4 regions of the Actinoallomurus sp. NPDC052308 genome follow, and region 3 is predicted to be linked to each of the others. Evidence: predicted binding sites of a transcription regulator. Region 3 holds the regulator's gene; each other region holds the start of a gene.
The links. The regulator LexA, encoded in region 3, represses DNA repair genes until DNA is damaged. The targets are predictions, from matches to a motif close to TCGAACANNTGTTCGA.
Positions count from the first base shown of each region.

Region 1 (7,107 bases), on a different contig from region 3:
CATGCGGTCCGCGACGCCGGCCCAGTCGAGCAGGCCGGTCTCGACCATGGCCTCCTGCACCACAGACAGGGCCGTCTCCAGCCCGATCATGCCCATCGCGGCCGGGGCCCACTCGGTCTCCTTGGCCTCGGCCGGGTGCGGGGCGTGGTCGGTGGCGACGCAGTCGATCGTGCCGTCGGCGAGCGCCTCGCGCAGCGCCTCGACGTCGGCCTTGGTGCGCAGCGGCGGGTTCACCTTGTAGACGGGGTCGTACGTCTCGGCGAGCTCGTCGGTCAGCAGCAGGTGGTGCGGGGTGACCTCGGCAGTGACCCGCCAGCCCTTGCTCTTCGCCCACCGGATGATCTCCACGGAGCCCGCGGTCGAGACGTGGCAGACGTGCAACCGGGACCCGACGTGCGCGGCGAGCAGGCAGTCGCGGGAGATGATCGCCTCTTCGGCGACGGCGGGCCAGCCTGCCAGGCCGAGCCGCCCGGAGACCTCGCCCTCGTTCATCTGCGCCTGCTCGGTGAGCCGCGGCTCCTGGGCGTGCTGGGCGACCACGCCGTCGAACGCCTTGACGTACTCCAGCGCGCGGCGCATCAGCACCGCGTCGGACACGCAGTGCCCGTCGTCGGAGAACACCCGGACCCGCGCGGCCGAGTCGGCCATCGCGCCCAGCTCGGCGAGACGCTCGCCCTCCAGGCCGCGGGTGACGGCGCCGACCGGGTGGACGTCGCAGTGGCCGGCCTCCCGGCCCAGCCGCCAGACCTGCTCGACGACGCCGGCCGTGTCGGCCACCGGCTCGGTGTTGGCCATGGCGTGCACGGCGGTGTAGCCGCCGGCCGCCGCGGCCCGAGTGCCGCTCTCGACCGTCTCGGCGTCCTCCCGGCCGGGCTCGCGGAGGTGGGTGTGCAGGTCGACCAGGCCCGGCAGCGCGATGAGGCCGTCGGCGTCGACCACCGTGGCGTCCGGCGCCGTCAGGCCGGAGCCGACCTCGGCGACGACGCCGTCGCGGACCAGGATGTCGGCGGGCGCTCCGCCGAGGATCCGCGCGCCCTTGATGAGGTACATCACGCGTCTTCCCTTCTCGATGCGTCGCCGCCGCGTTTCGCGTCCCCGTTGGGCGAGACGGCGCCGGAACGCGCCGCGTCGCCGCCGATCGCCGGCTCCGAACCGCCGAGGAGGAGGTACAGCACGGCCATCCGGACGGTCACGCCGTTGGCGACCTGCTCCACGATGGTCGAGCGCGGCGAGTCGGCCACCTCCGCGGCGATCTCGACGCCGCGGTTCATCGGACCGGGGTGCATGACGATCGCGTGGTCCGGAAGGGCGGCCAGGCGGCGGGCGTCCAGGCCGTACCGCCGGCTGTACTCGCGGACGGTCGGGAAGTACGCGGCGCTCATCCGCTCCTGCTGGACCCGCAGCATCATCACGACGTCGCTCTTGGGCAGCACGGCGTCGAAGTCGTACGCGACCTCGCACGGCCAGGTGTCCACCGAGACGGGGAACAGCGTGGGCGGCGCGACCAGCGTGACCTGCGCGCCGAGCGTGTTGAGCAGCAGCACGTTGGAACGCGCCACCCGGCTGTGCAGGATGTCGCCGACGATCGTGATCCGGCGCCCGTCGAGGTCGCCGAGCCGCCGCCGCATCGTGTAGGCGTCCAGCAGCGCCTGGGTCGGGTGCTCGTGCGTGCCGTCACCGGCGTTCACGACGCTGCCGCGCACCCAGCCGGCGAGCCGGTGCGGCGCGCCGGAGGCGTTGTGGCGGATGACGACACCGTCGGCGCCCATCGCCTCCAGGGTGAGCGCGGTGTCCTTGAGGCTCTCCCCCTTGGACACGCTGGAGCCCTTGGCGGAGAAGTTGATGACGTCCGCCGACAGCCGCTTGGCGGCCGCCTCGAACGAGATCCGCGTCCGCGTGGAGTCCTCGAAGAAGAGGTTGACGACGGTGCGCCCGCGCAGCGTGGGCAGCTTCTTGATCGGGCGGTCGGCGATCCGCGAGAGCTCCTCGGCGGTGTCGAGGATGAGCAGCGCGTCGTCCCGGGTGAGATCGGCCGCCGAGATCAGGTGGCGCTTCACTTGGGGACCTCCAGCACGACGGCGTCCCGGCCGTCGGTCTCGGCGAGCAGCACCTTGACCTTCTCGAGGGTGCTGGTCGGAAGGTTCTTGCCGACGTAGTCGGCGCGGATGGGCAGCTCCCGGTGGCCGCGGTCGACCAGCGTGGCGAGTTGCACGGCGCGCGGGCGGCCGAGGTCGTTCAGCGCGTCGAGGGCCGCCCGTACGGTGCGGCCGGAGAAGAGGACGTCGTCGACCAGGACGACGACGCGGTCGTCGACGCCTTCGGGCGGGAGCTCGGTGCGGCCGAGGGCGCGGGCGGGGCGCATGCGCAGATCGTCGCGGTACATCGTCACGTCGAGGGAGCCCTGCGGAACGGGCTCGCCCTCGACCTCGGCGATCCGCCCGGCCAGGCGGGCGGCCAGCGTGACCCCGCGTGTCGGGATCCCGAGCAGGACGATGTCGCGGCCGCCCTTGGTGCGTTCGAGGATCTCGTGGGCGATCCGGGTGAGCGCCCGCCGGATGTCGGGGGCCTCGAGAACGGTCTTGTGACTCACATCACTATCGGGTGACGGTCCGTGCGCGGGCACGGAGGCAGCACTCACCTCGATAACCTCCTTTCCCGCCTCTCTGGACGGGTCTTAAAGGACGTCGGGCGCTCTCACGTTAGCAGCCCCGGTACTCTGCCCCTGACACCGGGACCAGCACGTTTACGCTGGTGACGACGCTGCGCAAGCGAGCCGCCGGACGCCGGGCCGTGGGTATGGCAAGCTTTTACCCGGCGGTCGGCGACCCGCGCGACGCGTGGTCACCAGGCCCCGCGAGCCCCGGTGCGCAAGGGTTTTCGCGCTCTCCGAGCCCCTCTTCGGAGCCCCCGCGGACGCCGACTGTTTCGCCGCTTTTTTCCAATCAGCTTGACCTGGAGCGCTACCCGTTTTACCGTCACTGTCCGTAACCATCCCAGGAGATGGACCCCTCGGGCAGTCGGCCCCCCGGCCGGCTGAGAGTGCGCCCCACCGGCACACCCGTCTCGGGGCAGGCGGGAACCACCCGTCCGGGTCCCCCTCCCGGGGCCATATCGACGACGAGAAAGTGAGCCTGGGGGCCGCACGATGCCGTCTGAATACGCAAAGGCTCTCGGCGCGAGGCTTCGCGCCATCCGCACCCAGCAGGGCCTGTCCCTGCATGGCGTGGAGGAGAAATCCCGTGGCCGCTGGAAGGCCGTCGTCGTGGGTTCGTACGAGCGGGGCGACCGCGCCGTCACCGTTCAGAAGCTGGCCGAGCTCGCCGAGTTCTATGGCGTGCCGGTGTCCGAGTTGCTCCCGGGCGGAGCCGCGCCGAGCCCTCTGGGCCCGACGCCCAAGCTCGTGATCGACCTCGAGCGACTCCAGCAGCTTCCGAAGGACAAGGCCGGTCCCCTCGCCCGTTACGCCGCGACGATCCAGAGCCAGCGGGGCGACTACAACGGAAAGGTCCTGTCCATCCGGCAGGAGGACCTGCGTTCGCTGGCGGTGATCTACGACAAGTCACCGACGGAGCTCACAGAGGAACTCATCGGCTGGGGCGTCCTCGACCCTGAGGCACGCCGCGCGGTCGAAGCGTTCTGATCCACCTCCCGGATCATGCGGCCCCTCCGGGCTGCCGCATGAGCCATGCGTCGTGACGGAGCCCGTCCGGTACCCCACCGGGCGGGTTTCTTCATACGACAACCCACCCGAAGGCCCCGCCAAGCGTCCGCCACGGCCCACCCTTGATCACCCGCATCGGCCACTCGTAGGCATCAGCCGCCGGTAGGCATTGGCCGCTCGTAGCAGCAGCATCCACAAGTGACCAAGGCACCGACGGTCGGCGCACCCGTCGCCGCCCGTCAGGCCAGAGCCGACCACGCCCGTCACCGCCCCACCCGCGGTCGGCCACTGGCCCCCATGCCCCCACCGAAGTCGCGGCCGACCCGGCGCGGCCCAGCCGCCATCGACGCGAGTCGCCCGTCCATGATCACCGACATTGCCCGCGCCCTAGCAGCAGCACCCGCCAGTGATCGGCACGTATTGAGGCGACGTCACCGCACCGCAGTACCACGGTCGCCGAGCATTCGGCGCACATCGCACGAGGCATCGAGGCGCCTTGATCACTGGCATTGACTGCGCCCTAGGAGAAGCACCCGCCAGTGATCTGTGCGCGCTCAAGTGCTCAGGTGATGCCACCGCCGCGCCGCCGTACGGCCGCTCCCCTATCGGCCGGACGAACGCCCCCAGTTCCGCGCAGCCACGCCGACAGGTGGAACGCTCGGCAAAGGCCGCCGCATCACATGCGGGATGCGGAGTTCAAGTCGATCCGGTCCCCCCGACCCCGAGCATTCGGCTCGTCATCCGAGGCGCGCCGCACCCAGGTACCCGCCAGCACGGACGAGCGGAGAGCTCGGTGAAGGCGCCTCCACCACAGTCGGGATACGACGTTCAACCTGGTTCGTCCCTGTGATCACCGAGCATTCGGTCCGCCATCCGGCCGGCCGTGTACGGACACCGTCGCCGCCCGTCGGCCCGCCGGAGTCGCGGATGAGCGTCGCCGGACACGGTGGCTCACCGGGACGACGGAGCGGCGGTGCAGGACGGGGGTGGCGCTGCACGACGGCGGTGTCGGGGGCGCGAGGTGGGGACGCCGCGGGGCCCGCCGCTTCGGGGGGAGGTCAGCGGCGGGACCCGCGGGCGTCGACCGGGGCTCCGCGTGCGGAGCCCCTCTCTGGAACGGTCTCAGCCGGCGGCGGGCAGCATGGGCTGGCCCGGGACGCCGAGGGTGGTCTCGACGAGCGACACGAAGATCTCCGCGTCGTGCAGCAGTTCGTCGGCCTCGTCCGCGGTGACCGCCCGTGGCAGGCCGGCCTCCGCGGCGGCGCGCTTGTCGGCGCCGGCGGCGAAGAACGCCGCCCACTCGCGCAGCGCGGGCTCGGCCTCGGGCAGCAGTACCCAGACGCTGCGCGGCCTGCCGCGCGTCCGGGATCCGGGGTCGGCTCGCTCGGCGAGCACGGCGGCGGCGGCGCGGAGCGCCGCGAGGTGCGCCGCGACGTAGCGCAGCGCCGGGGCGGCCGACTCGGCGGCCTCGATCAGCCCGCGGCGCGCTGTCTGGAGGAGTGACATCGCCGATGCGGCGGGCCTGCGCCGGGGTGTCGGATGCAGTGGGACGGCAGTGGACGACCTTGCGGACATGACATGCCTCCTTCCGCTCGGCGGGCCCGAGGGCCCAGGGGGAGCCGGGCGAAGCGCTTCCCCTCGCCCCGCCCGGCCGTCGCATCCCGCCCGGCATCGCGCTGCCCGCGAGACGATCCCCTCGGCGCGGGCCGCGAGTCCCACGCCGCACTCGAACACAGGTTCGAGCATGCATCTCAGTAAAGCGGCCACGACTCCATTCGTCAACGTGTTCGAATAGGTGTGTCTCCGCAGTTCGAAACCCCTTACCCCCCTCGTCACCCCGGGCCGTAAGGTGCTGCCATGCATCCCAACGTCGAACACGTCGCCGCCCGCCTGCGTGAACTGGGCGCCACCGGAGAGGTCCGCGAACTGCCCGAGGCCGCGCCCACCGCGGTCGCGGCCGCGGCTCAGCTCGGCTGCGACGTCGGCGCCATCGCCAACAGCCTCATCTTCGCCGCCGACGGCGAGCCCCTCCTCGTCCTCACCAGCGGCGCGCATCGCGTTGACACGACCGCGCTGGCCCAGCGGATCGGCGCGGCGAAGATCAAGCGGGCGGACCCGGAGTTCGTCCGGGCGGCGACGGGACAGCCCATCGGCGGGGTGGCGCCCCTCGGGCACCCGGAGCCGGTCCGGACCCTGGTCGACACGTGGCTGGCCAAGCACGACGTCGTCTGGGCGGCGGCCGGGCATCCGCACACCATCTTCCCCACCTCGTACGAGGAGTTGCTCCGCCTCACCGGCGGCACGCCCACCGACGTCGACTGATCGCCGCCGTCCCGAAGCCCTCGTCCATCGCTCCGCCGTGACCGGACCTGGACGGTCCGTGACCCGATCGTGCACGCGTCACCGGGGACAACCGCCGAAAGGCGGTGATACAACGGTCACCTGAGGCTCAAGCGCACTCTCCGGAGCGGGTGCCCCATGGCTGGACAGGACGGTCTGCGCGCCAGTGCGGCACGCGACAAGAATTTCGTCGGCATCGACACCGCCGCGATGGCTCGGCTCATCCAGCAGATGACGAGTGCGTCGAACGCCATCACCGCCTGGCTGCGCACGAACGCCGCGCTGCCCCCGAGCGTCCCGCGTACCGGTCTGCATCAGGCGGCGGCGGTGGAGAGCTGGGCCCGCGCCCAACCGGGGATGCTCAGCCGGCGGCGAAGCTACGCGATCGCCCACCTGAGCAAGGGCGCCGCCGACATGCCGCGGGTCGGCACCGGCCACCTCGGCGACCGCTCGGGCGGTACCACGACGGCCGGGGCGGGACACTCCGTCGGCCATTTCCCCGACGCGCACGCCGCGACCAGAGCGGGGTCCGCCGACGCCGCCGCGATCCACGCGGCGTTGGCGGCCGGCCGCCCGATCCCGGTCGCCGTCTGGAAGCGGCTGACCGCCGACGCCGACGACCCGGACTACGCCAAGGGCCTCTACGCACGCCTCGGCCCGGCCGGCGCCGCCGATCTGATCGGTGCCGCGCTCGGTCGCCAGGCGCGTCTGGCGGCGGTCCGGGAGTCGCTGGGCCTCGCCAGCCATCACCTGCGAATGTCCGAGAAGTGGCTGCGCGAGCTCCTCGAGGAGGCGACCCGAAAGGGCGTGCACGACGACGCGGTCCGCCTGCTGGAGCACGCCGGGCTCGACCGGCGCGCGAAGGTCGCCCTCGGGCACATCGGGTTGGCGCACCTGGTCGCGGCGCCACCGGGGCACCGGATCCCAACACCGGACCCTCCGCACGAGGCGATGATCCGTCCCGCGGCGGCGGACCCGGAGGCGGCGGCCGAGCTGCACGCGCGCCACTCCGAGGCCGTACACCGGGCGCTCGCGGCCCACCCCGGATCCATGGTGCTGCAGGCGCTCGCCGCCCATATGACGCCCGCCCATACGACGCCCGCCGA
Region 1 is NZ_JBFAUM010000021.1:39,753-46,859, forward strand. It holds gene AB0L00_RS33975 (dihydroorotase) at 1-1,050, opposite strand, end outside; partial or broken gene AB0L00_RS33980 (aspartate carbamoyltransferase catalytic subunit) at 1,149-2,057, opposite strand; gene pyrR (bifunctional pyr operon transcriptional regulator/uracil phosphoribosyltransferase PyrR) at 2,054-2,590, opposite strand; gene AB0L00_RS33990 (transcriptional regulator) at 3,146-3,640, shown strand; gene AB0L00_RS33995 (SAV_6107 family HEPN domain-containing protein) at 4,784-5,236, opposite strand; gene AB0L00_RS34000 (YbaK/EbsC family protein) at 5,519-5,983, shown strand; gene AB0L00_RS34005 (hypothetical protein) at 6,140-7,107, shown strand, end outside.
Region 1: the regulator LexA is predicted to act here: its motif matches at 5,388-5,403, upstream of AB0L00_RS33995 (SAV_6107 family HEPN domain-containing protein).

Region 2 (7,107 bases), on a different contig from region 3:
ACCCGGGATCCTGCGGCTCCGCGGAGTCGTAGCCGCCGGTGTTCTCCAGGACCTCGTCGAGTTTGTCCTCGTCGAGGCCGGGCGCGTCGAAGGGGTCGCGGCGGCGCCGGTGCGGGAGGGCGAGACGGGCGGCGACGCGCACGTCGTCCGCGGTGACGACCGTACGGTCGTGCCAGGCGGCGAGGGCCATCGCGGCGCGCGCCATCACGATGTCGGCCCGCAGCCCGTCCACCTCGAACGCCGCGCACACCGCCGTGATCTGCCGCAGCGCGCCGTCGGGCAGGACGACGTCGGGCAGCCGGGCGCGGGCCTGTTCGATCCGCCAGGCCAGCTCGGTCTCGGCGCGCGCCCAGTCGGCCGCGAACCCCGCCGGGTCGGCCTCGTACGCCAGGCGGCGACGCACGACCTCGGCCCGCTCCTCCGGGTCGCGGGTGGCGGCCACCTCCACCGTCAGCCCGAACCGGTCGAGCAGCTGCGGCCGCAGCTCGCCCTCTTCGGGGTTCATCGTGCCGACGAGCAGGAACCGCGAGGCGTGCCGGACGGAGACGCCCTCACGCTCGACGTAGGAGTGGCCCATCGCGGCCGCGTCGAGGAGCAGGTCGACGAGGTGGTCGTGCAGCAGGTTGACCTCGTCGACGTACAGCACGCCGCGGTGCGCGGCGGCCAGCAGGCCGGGCTGGTAGGCCTGGACGCCCTCGGTGAGGGCGCGTTCGAGGTCGAGCGAGCCGGTCAGGCGGTCCTCGGCGGCGCCGATCGGCAGCTCCACGAGCCGGGCGGGCCGCACCTGCCCGCCCGCCCCGTCGCCGTGCGGCCCGTCGGGGCACCGCGGGTCGGGCGCGTCGGGGTCACAGGAGAACCGGCAGTCCGTCACCACCGCGACCTCCGGCAGCAGCGCGGCGAGCGCCCGCACGATGGTGGACTTCGCGGTGCCCTTCTCGCCCCGGACCAGCACTCCGCCGACGGCCGGGGAGACCGCGTTGATCAGGAGGGCGAGCTTGAGGTCCGCCATCCCGGTGACGGCGGAGAACGGATAGGTGTTCACCCGGTGGTCGTCCTTTCCTCGGGTTAACGCGCCCGTAGGTGGCCTGGCAATCGGCGGCCGGAGTCTCCTGGCTCCCGGATCACCGCCCGTCCTCGGCCTTCCGGCTCACGCCGTGGCCAACACCCGAGGAAGGACTTCCCGGTCACAGTTGCGCGACAGCCCCGGATTCGCACCGGGTTCCTCCGCGTACCGCCGGAGGACAGCATGACATATCCGGCCTGACGCGCGACACCGCAGGTACGGCCGTCGTCCGTGATCCGGCGCACGGGATGACAGGGCCGCCGCGGCCGGGCGCACGGCGGGTGCACGTTATCGCGGGACGGCCGGACGCTGCCGGGAGAGCGGCGATCTGCTTGAATAGAACCTGTTCTATTTTCGGGCTGGGAGGCGTGCGGATGAGGCTCGGCATCAACGTCGGCTACTGGCAACGGAATCCAGAGGACGCGACCGAGACGGTGCTCGCCGCCGAGCGGCTCGGCTACGAGTACGTCTACACCGCCGAGGCGTACGGCTCGGACGCCTTCACCACGCTCACCTGGTACGCCGCGCGGACCTCGCGCATCAAGCTGGGCACCGCGGTGGCCCAGATGTCCGCCCGCACGCCCGCCGCCACCGCCATGCACGCCCTGACCCTCGACGCGCTGTCCGGCGGCCGGCTCACCCTCGGCATCGGCGCGTCGGGCCCGCAGGTGGTGGAGGGCTGGTACGGCGTGCCGTTCGCCCGCCCGCTGGAGCGCACCCGCGAGTACGTCCGGATCCTGCGGGAGGTGTGGCGGCGCGCGGAGCCGGTCACCTCCGCCGGCCCGCACTACCCGCTGCCGCTGCCGGCCTCCGCGTACGCGCCGGGCCGGGTGACCGGCCTCGGCAAGCCGCTCAAGTCGATCGTCCACCCGGTGCGCCCGGACATCCCGGTCTACCTCGGCGCGGAAGGCCCGAAGAACATCGCCCTCGCCGCCGAGATCGCCGACGGCTGGCTGCCCCTCTTCGTCGACCCCACGCAGATCGAGACGGTCTTCGGCGCCTCACTGGCCGGCCGCCGCGAAGGCTTCGACATCGCCGCCACCGTGACGACGATCGTCACCGACGACCTGGCGGCCGCGCTGGAGTTCGCCAAGATCCCGCTGGCCTTCTACATCGGCGGCATGGGGGCCAGGGACCGCAACTTCCACCTGGACCTGATCGGACGCCTCGGGTACGCCGAGGAGGCCGCGCGGGTGCAGGAGCTGTTCCTGGCGGGCCGGCGCGACGAGGCGGTCACGGCGGTGCCGGACGAGCTGGCCGACTCGATCTCCCTCCTCGGCCCGATCGGGCGCATCAGGGAGCGGCTCCGGCTCTGGCAGGAGTCCCCCGTGACCACGCTCCTCATCGCCGGCGTCAAGGACGAGCCGACCCTCAAGGCGATCCGCGACCTCGTACAGCCCTGACCGACCGCCCACCCGCCCGGCGACCCGCCGGGTCGAGCCGGGCGCGCGGGTCCGTCAGCTCCAGGCGCGGGACAGCATCCACGTGCCGGTCGCCTGGTCGTGGCGCAGTTCGTACACCCCGACCGTCCGGTCCGGGGTCGCCTCGACGCGCCAGAACTCGCGCTCGCCGCCTTCCGGGGCCTCGGGATGGCGTTCGTGCCACCAGTCGCGGGTGGTGACCCAGCGGTCCAGCACCCGCAGGACCGTGTAGAGCCGACCGCGCCAGACGAAGCGGGAGGGCCTGCCGTCGGTGAGCCAGACCTCGACGGGGTCGCCGTACACCCGGCTCATCGCCCGCGACCCGGCGCGTCCGTACACCTCTCGGGTCCATCGCTCGCTCCGCCCACGCGGGCCGCCCACCTCTCGGATCGGTGACAAGGAGTGAACCTGGGGGAAGGCAGGCGATAGATTCGAACATATGTTCGACATGATAGTCAAGGCCTCGGTGCCGCGTCGCAGCAGGTGGGTGGCGTCGCGGCAGGCGGCGTCCCGGCCGCGAGCCCGGCCGGGAAGCGCTGAGCCTCCTCGACGACACGCCAACCCGGGAAACGGCGCCCCCTTCGACCGCGAAGCCAGGGCGGCGTCAGCGCCTGGCATCAGCGCCCGGCGTCAGCGCGGCGGCGTCAGCGGCCGAGGGTCCGTGCGATCAGCTCGGCGGCGCGGGCGGGGTCGTCGGCGTCGGCCTGGCCGCCGCCGGCCCACAGGAAGGACCATCGGATCCGGGACATCGGCATGGCGACCACCAGCAGTCCGCGCCCGCTGGCCGGGTCCACGACGCGCAGCATCAGATCCTCGGTCAGGAGCCCTTGCAGGCCGCGCGCCTCGACTTCACGGGCGAGCGCCTCCAGGTGGCGGCGCCGCGGCCCGGTCCCGGGTCCGGAAGTGGCGGCCATGGGATGCCACCCCTCTCGCGCTTTGGACGATACGACAGGAAGGGGTACGCCCTAGGACGTTAACCAGGTAAGGTGCCTATCCGGTGGCAAAAGGTGCCCAGATGGCAACGGTGAGTGACTTTCCCTGTCAGGATGTCCTGCCCCCGTTTTACGTGCAAGTATTTTCGGACCAATAGATCAGACGGATTCGGCATCACCCGTGCACAGTTCAACGGCCCTGGCGCGGCCCAGGCGAGGGTTTCGGCCCCAGCCACCGCCGCCCACCACCGGTCCCCATTCTCCTCGCAATACGCGCAGGACGCTCGCCATGGAGGTGCCCCATGACCGATGGCCGTAGCCCCACCGTCCGCCGCCGCCGGCTGGGCATGGAACTGCGCAGACTCCGGGAGGCCGCCGGCCTCATGATCGAAGACGTCGCGAAGCACCTGGAGTGCTCCATGTCGCGCGTCAGCCGCATCGAGACCGGCAAGTCCGTGGCCCGCATCCGCGACGTACGCGACATGCTGGACCTGTACGGCCTGCCCGAGGGCTCGCAGCGCGACCAGCTCCTCGGCCTGGCCAAGGACGCCCAGCAGCGCGGCTGGTGGACCGAGTACGAGGCGGTCCTGTCCGCGTCGGCGGGCCTGGACACCTACATCGGACTGGAGGCCTCGGCCGCGTCGATTCGAACGTTCCAGACCCATCTGGTGCCCGGTCTGCTGCAGACCGAGGAGTACGCCCGCGCGTTGATCAAGGCGGGCCGGCCCGGGGAGACGCCGGAGAACGTCGACCGGCGCATCGCCCTGCGCACCCGCCGCCAGGCCATGCTGCGCGATTCCGGCTCGCTGGAGCTGTGGGCCGTGCTCGACGAGGCGGTGCTGCGCCGGCCGATCGGCGGGGTGCCCGTGATGCGGTCCCAGCTGATGCGGCTGCTCGAGGCCGGCGAACTGCCGGGCGTCACCATCCAGGTGCTGCCCTTCGCCCGTGGCGCCCACCCCGGCGTCGACGGCGCCTTCACGATCATCGGCTTCCCGGACCCCACCGACCTGGACGTCGTCTACATCGACTGCCCCGCCGGGAACATCTTCCTCGAAAAGGAGAAAGACGTCCGCCGTCACACGACCTGGTTCGACCATCTGCGGGCCGCCGCGTTGCCACCCGACGAGTCAGCCGAGTTCATCACGGCAACGGCGGACGAGTTCAAGAATGCGTCCCCGTACCCACGGGGGTGATTCACGCACCAGGAAGGAGACCAGGGGATGAGTGGCCACCCCGATCTCATAGACGTCGGCTGGCGGAAGAGCAGCCGTAGTTCCAACAACGCCGACTGCGTCGAGGTCGCCGTGCTCGGCGACGCCTCCGACGACTGAGCCGGCACGACCCGAAGACGGCCGCGGGAGTCCCGCTCCCGCGGCCCACGGCCCGCCGAGGGCCGACGGCGGTCGGCGGACGTCGGGGAGACGGGGTTAGGGTCGCACCATCCGTGTCGCGCAAAGGAGACCGCATGCTGCCCTGGTCGGCCGACCTCGCCGGACGCATCGACGAACACGAGTTCACCAGCGAACTGCTGAGCGGCAACCCCCTCGGCGACCCGCATCGGCGGCCGCTGTGGGTGTACGTCCCGCCGGGGTACGACGACGAGCCCGACCGCCGCTACCCCGCCGTCTACGTGATCCAGGGCTACACCGGGTACCTGCCGATGTGGCGCAACCACACGCCCTGGCGGCAGCCCTTCCCCGAGCTGGCCGACCAGATCTTCGCCCGCGGCGAGGCCCCGCCCGTCATCGTCGTGTACGTCGACGCCTGGACGGCGCTGGGCGGCAGCCAGTACCTCGACTCCCCCGCCACCGGGCGATACCACTCCTACCTGTGCGACGAGATCGTGCCGTGGGTGGACGCGCACTACCGGACGCTGCCCGACCGCGACCACCGCGGGATCAGCGGCAAGTCCAGCGGCGGCTACGGCGCGATGATCACACCGATGCTGCGGCCCGACCTGTTCGGCGCGCTCGCCACCCACGCCGGCGACGCGCTCTTCGAGGTCTGCTACCGCCCGGGCTTCCCCACGCTCGCCCGCCTGCTGCGCGACTCCTTCGACGGCTCGATCGAGAAGTTCCTCGCCGACTTCCGCGGCCACCTCGCGGGCACCAAGGAGACCGACTTCCCGCTCATCGAGATCTACGGCTACTCGTCGGCGTACTCCGCCGACGAGGACGGCACCGTCCACCTGCCCTTCGACGACACCGGCGCCGTCATCCCCGAGGTCTGGGAGCGGTGGCTGGAGCGCGACCCGGTGCTGATGCCGCGGCGTCCGGAGTACGCCGAGGCGCTGCGCTCGATGCGGGCCGTCTGGATCGACGCGGGCACCAAGGACGAGTACCACCTCGACCTGGGCGCCCAGGCCTTCCGCCGCGCGGTCGAGGCCGCCGGCGTGAAGGACGACGCCGTGCACTTCGAGCTGTTCGAGGCGGGCCACGGCGCGATCGAGTACCGCTACCCCCTGTCCCTGGCCTGGCTCGCCGAGCGCCTCAGCCCCTGAATCCGCTCCCGCAGGGTCGATTCTCAGATCCCTGGCGACTGCTGCGAATAGGACGCAACGATCGCCAGGGATCAGGAGAGCCGGCGGCCCTCCGGGCCTGCGGCGGGGCGGCACCCCCGTCCGGATGGCCGGCGGGCGCCCCGTCAGGTCTCGGGGAGGCTTGCGCGGAACAGGGTGCCGGATCCGGTGACCTCGATCGGGCCGCCGCGGTGTTCGGCGAAGGCGGCCCGTCCCCGGGTCAGCTCCGTCGCGTCGCCGTCGCGGCGCAGTTCGACGCGGCCCTCGGTGCACAGCAGGAGCTGCGGGCCACCCGCGGGCAGCACGGCGCCGGCCGCGGCGTCGACGCGGGACAGCCGGAACTCCGGCGCGGGCGTCGGGTAGACCTCCTCGCCCGCCGTGCGGACGGGGTCCAGAACGTCCGGCCGTCCGGGGTCGAACGAGGCGACGTTCAGCAGCTCCGGCACGTCGACGTGCTTGGGCGTCAGACCCGCCCGCAGCACGTTGTCCGAGCCGGCCATGAGCTCCACGGCCGTCCCGGACAGGTAGGCGTGCGGCACGCGCGGCGGGACGTACATCGCCTGCCCCGGCGCGAGCCGCACCTCGTTCAGCAGCATCGCGAGGACGACGCCCGTGTCCCCGGGGTAGCGCTCGGCGAGCGAGGCGTACGGCTCTCCCGCGACGGCGACGGCCTCGGGCACGACCCGGTCCGCGTCCGGCCAGGTGAGCACCGTGCGCACGGCCGCGCGCACGTCCCCGGCCGCGAGCAGGTCGGCGACGGGGCGGAGCGCCGGGACCTTGCCGAGCAGTTCGGCGCTCTCGCCCGGGTCGCGCAGCCCGCACAGGGCGTGCACGTCGGTCAGCGCGCACAGCAGCTCCGGCTTGGGCCAGTCGTCCTTGTAGTTGCGCGCCGGGTCGCCGGGCGGGGTCCGCTCGGCGGCGTACCCGCGCTCGGCCTGCTCCCGGTCCGGGTGAACCTGCAGGGACAGCGGCGCGGCGATCGCCAGGACCTTCAGCAGGAACGGCAGCCGCGGCCCGAACCGGGCGAGCGCGGCGGGCCCGAGCGCGCCCTCCGGGTCGGCGGCGATGTGCTCGTCCAGGGACGCGCCGGCCGGCAGGCGTGACGGCGCGGCGGGATGCGCGCCGATCCACAGCTCGGCCTGCGGCCGCTCGGTGGGCGACGGCCGGCCGAGG
Region 2 is NZ_JBFAUM010000026.1:73,850-80,956, forward strand. It holds gene AB0L00_RS37155 (putative cobaltochelatase) at 1-1,042, opposite strand, end outside; cobalamin riboswitch at 1,103-1,225, opposite strand; gene AB0L00_RS37160 (LLM class F420-dependent oxidoreductase) at 1,438-2,466, shown strand; gene AB0L00_RS37165 (DUF6504 family protein) at 2,521-2,796, opposite strand; gene AB0L00_RS37170 (hypothetical protein) at 3,129-3,398, opposite strand; gene AB0L00_RS37175 (helix-turn-helix transcriptional regulator) at 3,719-4,609, shown strand; gene AB0L00_RS37180 (DUF397 domain-containing protein) at 4,637-4,747, shown strand; gene AB0L00_RS37185 (alpha/beta hydrolase-fold protein) at 4,882-5,916, shown strand; gene manA (mannose-6-phosphate isomerase, class I) at 6,060-7,107, opposite strand, start outside.
Region 2: the regulator LexA is predicted to act here: its motif matches at 2,916-2,931, upstream of AB0L00_RS37165 (DUF6504 family protein).

Region 3 (7,107 bases):
CGGGCAGGGCGTGACGGGTCGGCGACGGCGGCTTAGTGTCGGCCTCATGACGGAGATCGCGACGATCCAGGCGAACGGCCTGAGCTTCGGCTACCTCGAGGCCGGCAGCGGGCCGCTCGCGCTGTGCCTGCACGGCTTCCCCGACTCGGCGCACACCTGGCGGCATCTGCTCCCCGCGCTGGCCGACGCCGGCTACCACGCTGTCGCGCCGTTCCTGCGCGGCTACGCGCCCACGGACGTGCCGAAGGACGGCGCCTACCAGGTCGGCGCGCTGGCGGCCGACGCGAACGCCCTGCACGAGGCGTTCGGCGGGGACGCCGACGCGGTGCTCATCGGGCACGACTGGGGCGCCGCCGCGACGTACGCCGCCGTCGCGCACGCCCCGGAGCGCTGGCGGCGGGCGGTGGCCATGGCGCTCCCGCCGTTCGGGGCCATGTTGTCGAGTTTCTTCGACTACGCGCAGCTCAAGCGGTCCTTCTACATCTTCCTGTTCCAGACGCCGCTGGCCGAGGCGGCGGTGCTGATGGAGGACCTGGCGTTCCTCGACGGCCTGTGGGCGGACTGGTCGCCGGGCTACGACGCCGCCCGCGACGTCGCCCACGTCAAAGAGTGCCTCCGCGACCCGGAGAACCTGTCCGCCGCCATCGGCTACTACCGGGCGATGCTCGACCCGTCCCGGCACCTGCCCGCGTACGCCGCCGAACAGGAGGCGGCCGAACGCGTCGGCGAGCGGCCGATCCTCTATCTGCACGGGGCGGCCGACGGCTGCCTGGACGCCGGGCTCGCCCGAGACGTCGACGGGCATCTCCCGCCCGGTTCGCGGTCGGCGTTCGTCGCCGGCGCCGGGCACTTCGCGCATCTGGAGCGGCCCGGGGAGGTCGAGCGGCTGATCCTGGACTGGCTGGCCGACGATCGACCCGTACGAACCGGTGCGGTGTAAGTGCTTACTTTGGCAGAATGGAGCAGAATCGCGTTCTAGTCGAGGAGGAGCGGCGTGGAGAAGACCCGGCCCGACGGGATCGATCTGACCGAGTGGGATTTCTGGGCGAGCCCGCTCGACGAGCGTCATGCGGCGTTCCGGACGCTGCGGGGGCTGCCGCGGCCGGCGTTCTTCCGGGAGCCGGAGCTGTCGTTCGTGCCGGCGGGGCCCGGGTACTACGCGCTGGTCACCCACGCGGACGTCGTCGAGGCCTCGCGCCGGCCGGCCGACTTCTGCTCCGGGCAGGGTGCGATCAACATCAACGACATGCCGGCCGACCTGGGCGAGTACTTCGGCTCCATGATCAATATGGACGACCCGCGGCATGCCAAGATCCGCCGGATCGTCTCGCGCGCGTTCTCGCCGCGCATGATCCAGCGGTTCGAGGACCAGGTCCAGGCCGTCGCCGAACAGGTCGTCGAGGAGGTCCTCGCCAAGGGCGGCGGCGACTTCGTCACCGACGTCGCCGCCCGGCTCCCCTTGAAGATCATCTGTGACCTGATGGGCATCGACGAGGCGCACTACAAGACCGTCTTCGACAACTCCAACATCATCCTCGCCGGCGCCGACACCGAGTTCGTCTCCGAGGAGGCCGACCAGGTCGCGCTGCAGCTCCTCGAGGCGGGGCAGACGCTGAAGGACCTCGTCGAGGAGCTCGGCCGCAGGCGCCGCGAGGAGCCGACCGGCGACCTCACCTCCGCGCTGGTGAACGCCAACATCGACGGCGAGTCGCTGACCGACCAGGAGCTCGGCTCGTTCTTCATCCTCCTCGTCGTCGCCGGCAACGAGACCACCCGCAACGCCATCGCCCACGGCCTGCACCTGCTCACCCGGTACCCGGAGCAGCGGGAGCTGCTCGCGTCGGACTTCGAGCGGTACGTTCCGGGCGCGGTGGAGGAGATCGTGCGGTACGCCTCGCCGGTCATCTGGATGCGGCGCACCGCGACCCGTGACACCGAGCTGAACGGCCGCGAGTTCAAGGCCGGCGACAAGCTGCTGCTCTACTACTGGTCGGCCAACCGGGACGAGACCGTCTTCGCCGACCCGGACGTCTTCGACATCACCCGTGATCCCAATCCCCACGTCGGTTTCGGCGGCCCCGGCCCGCACTTCTGTCTCGGCGCCCACCTGGCCCGCAGGGAGATCACCGTGATGTTCCGGGAGCTGTTCCGCCGGGCTCCGGGCATCCGCGCCACGGGTGAGCCCGACCGCCTGCTGTCCAACTTCATCAACGGCATCAAGCACCTGCCGTACACCGTCTGACGCGCCGCGCCCGGGACGCCGGGCGGCCGCCGGACGACGCCTCGACCGAGCGAGGCGTCGTTCGGCGGCCGCCCGGCGTCCTTGCGTCTGCGATAGTCTTGAGGTATGCGATCTCGGCTGCTCCTCAGCCGGCCGCGTTGACCCGAGCCGTCGACGCGGCAGCCCCTCCTGCGTGAGGGGCGTTCTCATGCCAGGGGCACGGTTCACCGCCAGCCGAAGCCGTGCGAATCAGACGAGGAACCATGACAGGCGCCGACGAGAACTACGACCCACGGACGATCCAGGACAAGTGGCAGGCCCGGTGGGAGGAGCTGAAGCCCTTCGCGGCGAGCGAGGACCCCGCCGACGAGCGGCCTCGCAAGTACGCGCTGGACATGTTCCCATACCCCTCCGGCGACCTCCACATGGGTCACGCCGAGGCGTTCGCGATCGGCGACGTGGTGGCGCGGTACTGGCTCCAGAAGGGCTTCAACGTCCTGCACCCCATCGGCTGGGACTCCTTCGGCCTGCCGGCCGAGAACGCCGCGATCAAGCGCAATTCCCACCCCGCCGAGTGGACGTACACCAACATCGACACCCAGGCGGAGTCTTTCAAGCGCTACGCGGCCTCCTTCGACTGGTCGCGCCGGCTGCACACCTCCGACCCGGAGTACTACCGCTGGAACCAGTGGCTGTTCCTGCGCTTCTACGAGCGCGGCCTGGCGTACCGCAAGGGCGGCCAGGTCAACTGGTGCCCGAACGACCAGACCGTGCTGGCCAACGAGCAGGTCGTCAACGGGCACTGCGAGCGGTGCGGCGCGGTGGTCGAGAAGCGCGTCCTGACGCAGTGGTACTTCAAGATCACTGAGTACGCCGACCGGCTGCTGGCCGACATGGCGGAGCTGGAGTGGCCCGAGCGGGTGCTGCTGATGCAGCGCAACTGGATCGGCCGCTCCGAGGGCGCCGACGTCACCTTCCAGATCGAGGGGCGCGCGGAGCCGATCACCGTCTACACCACCCGGCCGGACACCCTGTACGGCGCGACCTTCTTCGTCGTCGCCGCCGACGCCCCGCTGGCCGACGAGATCGTCGCGCCGGAGCAGCGCGCGGAGTTCGAGACCTACCGGGACGCGGTCCGCCGCGAGACGGAGATCGAGCGGCTGGCCACCGACAAGGAGAAGACCGGCGTCTTCCTGGGCCGCTACGCGATCAACCCGGTGAACGGCGAGCGCATCCCCGTGTGGGCCTCCGACTACGTCCTGGCCGAGTACGGCCACGGCGCGATCATGGCGGTGCCCGCCCACGACCAGCGCGACCTGGACTTCGCCCGCAGGTTCGGCCTGCCGGTCCGCGTCGTCGTGCACACCGGTGAGGCGGACCCGGGGGAGACCGGGGCCGCGACCCCCGGCGAGGGCGAGCTGGTCAACTCGGGTCCCCTGGACGGCCTGACCAAGTCCACCGCCATCCCGCGGATCGTCGAGATCCTGGAGGAGAAGGGCCTGGGCAAGGCCGCCGTCAACTACCGGCTGCGCGACTGGCTGATCTCCCGGCAGCGGTTCTGGGGCACGCCCATCCCGATCATCCACTGCGACGCGTGCGGCGAGGTCCCGGTCCCGGACGACCAGCTGCCCGTGCGCCTGCCGGACAACCTGCGCGGCGCCGACCTGGCCCCGAAGGGCGTGTCGCCGCTGGCGGCCGCCGCCGACTGGGTCAACGTCTCGTGCCCCAAGTGCGGCGGCGCGGCCAAGCGCGACACCGACACGATGGACACCTTCGTCGACTCGTCCTGGTACTTCCTGCGGTACTGCTCGCCGGGGTACGAGGACGGGCCGTTCGACGCCGAGAAGGTGCGCCGGTGGATGCCGGCCGACCAGTACACCGGTGGTGTCGAGCACGCCATCCTGCACCTGCTGTACGCGCGCTTCTTCACCAAGGTGCTGTACGACATGGGCCTGGTGGACTTCACCGAGCCCTTCAAGCGGCTGGTCAACCAGGGCCAGGTCATCCTGAACGGCTCCGCGATGTCCAAGACGACCGGCAACCTGGTCGACCTGGGCGAGCAGATCGCCGAGTACGGCGTCGACGCCGTACGGCTGACGATGCTGTTCTCGGGGCCGCCGGAGGACGACATCGACTGGGCGGACGTGTCGCCGTCGGGGTCGGTGAAGTTCCTGGCGCGGGTCTTCCGCGTGGCCGCCGAGGTGACGTCCGCGCCGGGCGCCGACCCGGCGACCGGCGACGTCGAGCTGCGCAAGGTGACGCACCGGACGATCGACGAGGTCACCCGGCTGGTCGAGGCGCACCGCTACAACGTGGCGATCGCCCGGATGATGGAGCTGACCTCCGCGGCGCGCAAGGCCATCGACACGGGGGCGGGCGCCGGCGACCCGGCGGTCCGGGAGGCCGCCGAGACCCTGGCGGTCATGCTGTCGCTGGTCGCGCCGTACACCGCCGAGGAGATGTGGGAGCGGCTGGGCCGTACGGCTCCGGTGGTCAAGGCCGGCTGGCCGACGGCCGACCCCGCGCTGCTGGTCCAGGAGTCGGTGACCTGCGTGGTCCAGGTGGCGGGCAAGGTCCGCGACCGCCTGGAGGTGTCCCCGGACATCGCCGAGAGCGACCTGGAGCGCCTGGCGCTGGAGTCGGAGAAGGTCAGGGCGGCCCTGGGCGACCGGGGCGTCCGCAAGGTCGTCGTGCGCGCTCCGAAGATCGTGAACATCGTGCCTGCCTGATCGGCGCCAGGGCGTGTCCGACGGGGATTCGTCGGACACGCCTTAGCCCCGGTTCGGTGCCGTGGCACCGAACCGGGGCTGATCACGTATTCCGCGGGACCGCCACCGTGCGCCCCGGAACGGCCGCGTCGCCGCCGGGGATCCCGGGCGGGATCACATCTTCCGCAGGACCGCCACCACGCGCCCGAGAATGGTCGCGTCGTCGCCGGGAATCGGGTCGTACGCCGGGTTGTGCGGCATCAGCCAGACCTTGTCGTCGCGGCGCTTGAGCGTCTTGACGGTGGCCTCGCCGTCGATCATCGCCGCCACAATGTCGCCGTTCTCCGCGACGGGCTGCTGGCGCACGACGACCCAGTCGCCGTCGGCGATGGCCGCCTCGATCATCGAGTCACCGGTGACGTTGAGCAGGAAGTGGGTGCCTTCGCCGACGAGCTGCCGCGGCAGCGCGAAGACGTCCTCCACGGCCTCCTCGGCGAGGATCGGACCACCGGCCGCGATGCGCCCGACGAGCGGGACGTACGCGGGCGCCGGCCGCGTCGGGGCCTCCTGGCCGTTGGCGACCTCGTACGACTCGCCGTCGGCCTCGGCGGCGATGGCCGGAGATCCGGGCATGCGGACGACGACCGCGCGCGGCCGGTTGGGATCGCGCAGCAGGAAGCCCTTGCGTTGCAGGGTCCGGAGCTGGTGGGACACGCTGGAGGTGCTGGTCAGGCCGACGGCCTCGCCGATCTCCCGCATCGACGGCGGATAGCCGCGCCGCTGCACCGAGTCTCTGATCACTTCCAGCACCTTGCGCTGACGGACGGTCAGGCCGCTCTCGTCGCCCGGGCCGTCGGGCATTTCCCGAACCTTGCTCATGGTGTCTCCGATGGCTGTCTTGCCGGTGACGCGTCGCCGCCGGTATTTCGGTCCCGTAGTGGGACGTTATCGCTTCTGCGGGAAATGATCAAACAGGTGTTCGAAAAATGTGGAATTTTGCGGTCCGGGGTATGTCGCGTTTAGTTCGCACACATGTTCGAAGGTAATTCCCGGGCCGGGTTCGCGGAAGGAGGGCGCCATTGGCGGCCGCGCCTTGCCGCCTCGTCGTGATCGGCGCTCTCGCGCGGCCGGCGCGAAGGGGGTGCCCGCCGACGCGGCGCCGGCGCGCCCGTGGCAGTCTTGGGGGCGCGCGACGCCCGCACCCGCCCGGCCGCCGGCCGGGATGTGATCGACCTCACCGCGACGGGCGTCGGTCGCGTTTCCGCAGGTGATCCAGGATGTACGAGGTCGAAGCGGCCGATCGCCGCCCCCGGGTGGGAGGGTCCGACACGCCGATGAGGGCGACGGATCGCCCTGTGAGCGGCGTCTTCTCGCCGGGTGCCCCATGCGGGTTGCGATGCACCCGGCCGGGCTCTACGGTTGGACCCCAACATCTAGTAGTTACATGGATGTAGTTCACCATAGGTTGTGGTTACGAGGTGAGGTTCGCGCAGTTCGCGCGTGACCCGCTGTCAGGGGGAGGAGTCCGGAGCCATGCACTGCCCGTTCTGCCGACACACCGACAGCAGGGTCATCGACAGCCGCACGGCCGACGACGGAGCCGCCATCCGGCGCCGTCGTTCGTGTCCCGAGTGCGGCCGCCGCTTCACCACCCAGGAGACGGTGCTCATGATGGTCGCCAAGCGCAGTGGCGTCACCGAGCCGTTCTCCCGGGACAAGATCATCGCCGGAGTGCGCCGGGCGTGTCAGGGCCGTCCCGTCAACGAGGACGCCCTGGCCATGCTCGGCCAGCGGGTCGAGGAGGCGATCCGGGCGACCGGGAACGCCGAGATTCCCTCGCACCAGGTCGGGCTGGCGATCCTCGGCCCGCTCCGTGAACTCGACGAGGTCGCGTACCTGCGATTCGCCTCCGTCTACCGGGGGTTCGAGACGCTGGACGACTTCGCCAAGGAAATCGAATCGCTGCGCGCGGCGTCCGGCGGCGACGCCCGTTCCTAGGGCGGCGCCCGGACCGCGGGCTGTACGGGTAATCCTGGAGGTGGGCCTGGTGTGCCCGAGAAGGGGGATGTCATGACGGAGACGGTGAGCGGCTCAGCCCGTCGGGGCAAGGCGGGTCGCAGGGGCCTGAAGATGGAGCGCGTCTTCACGCGGCCGGGCGTCCACCCGTACGACGATGTC
Region 3 is NZ_JBFAUM010000003.1:119,742-126,848, forward strand. It holds gene AB0L00_RS11885 (alpha/beta hydrolase) at 47-940, shown strand; gene AB0L00_RS11890 (cytochrome P450) at 995-2,242, shown strand; gene leuS (leucine--tRNA ligase) at 2,485-4,950, shown strand; gene lexA (transcriptional repressor LexA) at 5,104-5,808, opposite strand; gene nrdR (transcriptional regulator NrdR) at 6,463-6,927, shown strand; gene AB0L00_RS11910 (vitamin B12-dependent ribonucleotide reductase) at 7,000-7,107, shown strand, end outside.

Region 4 (7,107 bases), on a different contig from region 3:
TTCTCCAGGTCGTCCATGAGGCGGTTGAACAGCGTCGCGTCTCCCCAGGTGTTCCCCGGGCCGCCGGGGAACAGGCTGTCGCCGGTGAACAGGTGCGGCGTGTCGCCGTCGTCGTACAGCAGCGCGATCGATCCGGGTGTGTGCCCGCGCAGGTGGATCACGGACAGGGTGTGCTGCCCGACCCGGACGGTCTCTCCGTGCCGGACCGGCTCGGTGACCGGCAACGGCAGGGCCTCGGCGTCGTCGGGGTGGGCCACGACCGACGGGTGGGTCGCGTCGACGACCGCGCCGAGCGCGCCCCAGTGGTCCTGGTGCCGATGGGTGGTGACGACCCGGGAGAGCGGGGCGTCGCCGAGGAGCTCGAGCAGGCGCTCCGGCTCGCTGGCGGCGTCGATCAGTACCTGTTCACCGGTGGCCGTGCAGCGCAGAAGGTAGGCGTTGTTGTCGAAGGGCCCGACCGCCAGCTTGGTGACGGTCAGACCGGGCAGCTCGCGTACGTCGGGCGGGCCACCGACCTCGACGTTGCCTGTGTAGGACACGCACTCTCCTCCCATCGGCGCTCGGGCGCACCGCGCCTGCCTGCCATCCTTTCACTCCCACCACGCGCCGCGCGCTCGGCGGACCCGGAAGACGCCGGCCTGCGGGTGCGCCCGGAAGTAGTCTTCGATCATGGAAGACGACCTGCCGATCTGTCGCACCTGCGGGGTGCAGTACGCCGCTCCCCGGCCGGACTGCCCGATCTGCGAGGACGAGCGGCAGTACGTCGGGTGGGACGGCCAGCGGTGGACGACCCTCGCCGAGCTCCGCGCCGCCGGGCACCGCGGCAGGGTCGCCGAGGAGGGCCCCGGCATCGCCGGGATCGGCGCCGAGCCGCCGACCTCGATCGGCCAGCGCGCGCTGCTGGTGCGGACGCCGTCGGGCAACGTCCTCTGGGACATGATCACCTATCTCGACGAGGACCTTCTCGCGCAGGTCGCCGCACTCGGCGGCGTCGACGCCATCGCGATCAGCCACCCGCATTTCTACGGCTCGATGATCGAATGGGCGCACGCGTTCGGCGCGCCCGTCTACATCCACGCCGCCGACCGGGACTGGGTGGCCCGGCCGGACGACTCGATCGTCTTCTGGGAGGGCGAGACCCGGGAGATCGGCGACGGGCTGACGCTGGTCAACGCGGGCGTGCACTTCGCGGGCGGCCAGGTGCTGCACTGGCGCGACGGCGAGGACGGCGGGGGAGCGCTGCTCACCGGCGACATCTTCACCGTCGTCCCGGACCGCCGGTACGTGAGTTTCATGTACAGCTACCCGAATCTGATCCCCGAGCGCCCTCGGATCATCCGCCGCGCGCTGCGCCGGATGGAGCCGTTCGCGTTCGAGCGCGTGTACGGCGGCTGGTGGGGACGGGTCGTCGCCGCCGACGGGGCCGCTGCCGTCCGGCGGTCGGCCGCGCGCTACCTCGAGCACGCCCTCGACGACGGGCCCGCGTGAAGCCACCGGCGTGAGGTAAAGCCACAGGGGCCTCAGGCGTTTCGGTGGCGATCTCTCTTCGAACACGTGTACGGTTTCGGTGCGACGAGGGACCGCCGTGCGAGGGCTTTCGGAAGAAAACCGGCCTGTCCGCTCGTTAGCCTGAAGCTGACTGCCTCCACCAGGCTCTAGGGGATAGCGAATACGCCGTGGCTGACCGTCTCATCGTGCGCGGAGCGCGTGAACACAACCTCAAAGACGTCTCACTCGATCTTCCGCGCGACGCGCTGATCGTCTTCACCGGCATGTCCGGCTCCGGTAAGTCGAGCCTCGCGTTCGACACGATCTTCGCGGAGGGCCAGCGCCGCTACGTCGAGTCCCTCTCGGCGTACGCCCGTCAGTTCCTCGGCCAGATGGACAAGCCCGACGTCGACTTCATCGAGGGCCTGTCCCCGGCCGTGTCGATCGACCAGAAGTCGACCTCGAAGAACCCGCGCTCGACGGTCGGCACGATCACCGAGGTCTACGACTACCTCCGGCTGCTCTGGGCCCGTATCGGCCACCCGCACTGCCCGGTCTGCGGCCGCACGATCTCCAAGCAGACGCCGCAGCAGATCGTCGACCGGGTCATGGAGTTCGACGAGGGCACCCGGTTCCAGGTGCTCGCCCCGGTGATCCGCGGACGCAAGGGCGAATACCTCGAGCTGTTCCGCGAGATGCAGACCAAGGGCTTCTCCCGCGCCCGCGTCGACGGCGCGCTCGTACGCCTCGATGAGGCGCCGAAGCTGAAGAAGTACGAGAAGCACGACATCGAGGTCGTCGTCGACCGGCTGAGCGTCAAGGAGAGCGCCCGCCGCAGGCTCGCCGACTCGATCGAGACGGCGCTCGTGCTCTCCGGGGGCACGGTCGTCCTCGACTTCGTCGACCTGCCCGAGGACGACGAGCAGCGCGAGCGGATGTTCTCCGAGCACCTCTACTGCCCGTACGACGACCTGTCGTTCGACGAGCTCGAGCCGCGGTCGTTCTCGTTCAACTCCCCGTACGGCGCCTGTCCCGACTGCACCGGCCTGGGCACCCGCATGGAGGTCGACCCGGAGCTGCTCGTCCCCGACCCGGAGAAGACCCTCGGCGAGGGCGCGATCTCGCCCTGGTCCAACGGCCACATCAGCGACTACTTCCTGCGGCTGCTCGGCGCGCTCGGCGACGCGATGGGCTTCGACCTGGACACGGCCTGGGAGCGGCTTCCCGCCAAGGCCCGCAAGGCGATCCTGCAGGGTCACGACACCCAGGTGCACGTGAGCTACCGCAACCGGTACGGCCGGCAGCGGTCGTACTACACGACGTACGAGGGCGTGATCCCCTACGTCCAGCGGCGGCACTCGGAGGCGGAGAGCGATTCCAGCCGGGAGCGGTTCGAGGGGTACATGCGGGAGATCCCCTGCCCGTCCTGCGAGGGGAAGCGGCTCAAGCCCGTCGTGCTGGCCGTCACGGTCAACGACCGGTCGATCGCCGACGTCGCCGCCATGCCGATCGGGGAGTGCGCGAAGTTCCTGCTCAACATGGAGCTGAGCGAGCGGGAGAAGCATATCGCCGAGGCGGTGCTCAAGGAGATCAACGCCCGGCTCGGCTTCCTCCTCGACGTCGGCCTCGACTACCTCAGCCTCGACCGCGCGTCGGCCACCCTGGCCGGCGGTGAGGCGCAGCGCATCCGCCTGGCCACGCAGATCGGCTCGGGTCTGGTCGGCGTGCTGTATGTGCTGGACGAGCCGTCGATCGGGTTGCACCAGCGCGACAACCACCGCCTGCTGGAGACGCTGATCCGGCTCCGCGACATCGGCAACACCCTCATCGTCGTCGAGCACGACGAGGACACCATCCGGGCCGCCGACTGGGTCGTCGACATCGGCCCCGGCGCGGGCGAGCACGGCGGCCAGGTGGTCGTCAGCGGCACAGTCAAGGAGCTGCTGGCCCACGAGGGCTCGATGACCGGCGCGTACATTTCCGGCCGCAAGGAGATCGCCGTCCCGGACAGCCGCCGCAAGCGCCAGCGCGGGCGTGAGCTGGTGGTGAAGGGGGCGCGCGAGCACAACCTGCGCGACATCGACGTGGCGTTCCCGCTCGGCATCTTCACCGCCGTCACCGGCGTGTCCGGGTCGGGCAAGTCGACGCTGGTCAACGACATCCTCTACACGTCGCTGGCCAAGCACCTGCACGGCGCGCGCACCGTGCCCGGCCGGCACAAGCGGATCAACGGCGTCGACCAGCTCGACAAGGTCGTGCACGTCGACCAGTCGCCGATCGGCCGCACCCCACGGTCCAACCCGGCGACCTACACGGGCGTGTTCGACCACGTCCGAAAGCTGTTCGCGGCGACCGCCGAGGCGAAGGTGCGCGGCTACCAACCCGGCCGCTTCTCCTTCAACGTCAAGGGCGGCCGCTGCGAGGCGTGCTCCGGCGACGGCACCATCAAGATCGAGATGCAGTTCCTACCCGACGTGTACGTCCCCTGCGAGGTCTGCCACGGCGCCCGCTACAACCGGGAGACCCTCGACGTCCACTACAAGGGCAAGACGATCTCCGAGGTCCTCGACATGCCGATCGAGGAGGCCCTGGAGTTCTTCGACGCGATCCCGGCGATCCGCCGCCACCTGCAGACGCTCAACGACGTCGGCCTCGGCTACGTCCGGCTCGGCCAGCCCGCGCCGACGCTGTCCGGCGGTGAGGCGCAGCGGGTCAAGCTCGCCTCCGAGCTGCAGCGGCGCTCCACCGGTCGCACGATCTACGTGCTCGACGAGCCCACCACCGGCCTGCACTTCGAGGACATCCGCAAGCTGCTCGGCGTGCTGAACGGTCTGGTCGACAAGGGCAACTCGGTGATCGTGATCGAGCACAACCTCGACGTCATCAAGACCGCCGACTGGATCATCGACATGGGTCCGGAGGGCGGCTCCCGCGGCGGCACCGTGGTCGCGTCCGGCACCCCGGAGGACGTCGCGCGGGTCGGAGAGAGCCACACCGGCCAGTTCCTCGCCAAGATTTTCGGTATTCAGCCGTAAGGTCCGGCCGGACGACGCAGCGGCCACCCGGCTCCCGGCGGGACGACTCGCGTCCCGCCGGAGACCGCCCCGGGCTGCCCCTTACGTCGCCCTTCCGGGGGAAGGGGGCACCCCCTCATCCCCTCCCGAACCGGGCGATAGCATGGAAGAGAAGTACTACAGCGTGTAGTAGATGATCTTTCCGGGGAGATCGATGACTGACGAAGCGGTCGGCTGTTCGCGGCGGCGGTTGCTGGGCACGGCGGGTCTGGCGGGTGCGGGGATGCTCGGCCTCGGCGCGTGCGGAACACGATCGGCGAAGGCCATCGTGCCACCTGGGATCAAGGGCAAGGTGATCGCCCGGACCGGGGAGATCCCCGTCGGCGGCGGCAAGGTCATCGACAAGTGGAAGATCGTCGTGGCGCAGCCGTCGCAGGGGACGTTCAAGGCGTTCACCGCGACCTGTACGCACCAGGGATGCACCGTCGGCAGCCCCGAGAACGGCGTGATCACCTGCCCCTGTCACGGCAGCGAGTTCAACGCGGCGGACGGCTCGGTCAAGCAGGGACCGGCCGGCGCGCCGCTGCAGGAGTTCACGGTACGGCTGCAGGGCGATGGAATAATCGTCGACTAGCGTTGAACCGAACGCATCGCTCCTTCGTGGAACCCGGATGTAGGCCCGAACACGAGGAGGACCACATGCCGTTCGATCCCTCGGCCGCGCCGGCCGACGCCGAAGAGACCCAGACCCGCGTCGAACCCGGGGCGACGCGCCGCGGAATGCTGCTCGGCGTCGGTCTGGTCGGCGTCGCCGGAACACTCGCCGCCTGCGGCGGCTCGTCGGATGACTCCGACGGCTCCGCGCACGGTGGCGGCGGAGCGACGGCCCCGGCGGGCGGCGACGGCGCGCTGGGCAAGGCCGCCGACATCCCCGTGGGCGGCGGAAAGGTCTTCAAGGACCGCAAGGTCGTCGTCACCCAGCCGAAGCAGGGGGAGTTCGCGGCGTTCAGCGCGGTCTGCACCCACCGCGGCTGCACCGTCGGCTCGGTGAGCGGCGGCACCATCAACTGCCCCTGCCACGGCAGCAAATTCAAGATCAGCGATGGATCCGTCGCGAACGGCCCGGCCGCGACGCCGCTGCCGCGCAAGTCCGTCAAGGTGGAGAACGGCGAGATCAAGCTCGCCTGAACCCGCCCGAGGCCCGGCCGGGCCTGACGCCCCGTCAGGCCCGGCCGAACTCAGGCGTGGGGGGCGGACTGATCGTCGGTCCACGCGGCGTTCTGCGGAAGGGCCCCGGTGTCGGCGCGGAAGCGGGGGAGCGCCGACGGGTACTTCTCCCGGATGTAGGCGATGAGGTGCTCGCGGACGTCGCAGCGCAGGTCGAACGCGCTGGCCGAGTCGTGCGCGCTCATCAACGCGCGTACCTGGACCAGGCCGTTCGGCAGCACGTCGGTCACCTGCAGGACCCAGTCCTTCTGGTCCCAGAGGGGATGGTCGCGCAGGAACCCGTACAGCTCCGTCCGCAGCTCCTCGACGGGAACGCTCCAGTCCACGTGCAGCAGCACCGTGCCGATCACCCGCGAGGTGTGCCGGGTCCAGTTCTCGAAGGAGTTGTGCACGAAGTACGACACGGGGAGCACGAGCCGCCGTTCGTCCCACAGCCGCAGCACGACGTACGTGAGGGTCAGCTCCTCGATGCGGCCCCACTGGCCCTCCACGACGAGGACGTCGTCGATCCGCAGGGCGTCGCTGAAGGCCAGTTGCAGTCCGGCGAAGACGTTGCTCAGCGTCGATTGGGCGGCGATGCCGGCGACGATGCCGGCGATGCCCGCCGAGGCCAGCAGGCCCGCGCCCACCGCCCGTACGGCCGGGAACGTGAACAGCATCGACGACATCGCGATGATCGCGACGACGGCCGCGGAGGTGCGGCGCAGGAGCATCACCTGCGTGCGCACCCGCCGGGCGCGGACGTTCCGGTCGCCTTCGATCTTGGTGAGGTGGTCGAGGGCCACGTCGGTCGTGGCGTAGGCCGCCTGGATGATCAGCCAGGTCAGCGACGCGATGACGAGGAGTGACAGCGCGTGGCGGACGTCGGGCGCGGACCGGCCGAGGACCTCGCGCGGCGGTAGTCCGGCCGTGGCACCGGCCGCGAACGCGAGGGTGAAGCCGGGCTTGACGCAGCGCCGGACGATCGGCGGGGCCAGCGGCCAGCGTGAGACCAGCCGGCTCGTGAGCGCACGACGAAGGATCTCCACCACCAGCAGGCCGAGCAGTACGGATCCGATCAGTACGGCCAGCGCGGTGACGGTCGACACGATCAAGGTCCCCCTTAAGATTGACTACTGAACCCTGAGCTCTCCGTGACGCCGTCGTTCCCACAAATCGCCAATCCGCACAAGTGACCCGAGTCACCACAATTCGCCACACAAGCCACCCTGTCCGTCGTGCCGACTAGGCTTACGGCGTGGCAGATCCGGCGACCTATCGACCCGCGCCCGGCTCCGTCCCCGAGTCACCCGGGGTGTACCGCTTCCGCGACGGGACCGGCCGGGTCATCTACGTGGGCAAGGCCAAGAGCCTCCGCGCCCGGCTCAACTCCTACTTC
Region 4 is NZ_JBFAUM010000004.1:494,920-502,026, reverse strand. It holds gene AB0L00_RS16935 (MBL fold metallo-hydrolase) at 1-539, opposite strand, end outside; gene AB0L00_RS16930 (MBL fold metallo-hydrolase) at 670-1,488, shown strand; gene uvrA (excinuclease ABC subunit UvrA) at 1,677-4,523, shown strand; gene AB0L00_RS16920 (Rieske (2Fe-2S) protein) at 4,717-5,136, shown strand; gene AB0L00_RS16915 (Rieske (2Fe-2S) protein) at 5,202-5,690, shown strand; gene AB0L00_RS16910 (mechanosensitive ion channel domain-containing protein) at 5,741-6,817, opposite strand; gene uvrC (excinuclease ABC subunit UvrC) at 6,967-7,107, shown strand, end outside.
Region 4: the regulator LexA is predicted to act here: its motif matches at 1,547-1,562, upstream of uvrA (excinuclease ABC subunit UvrA).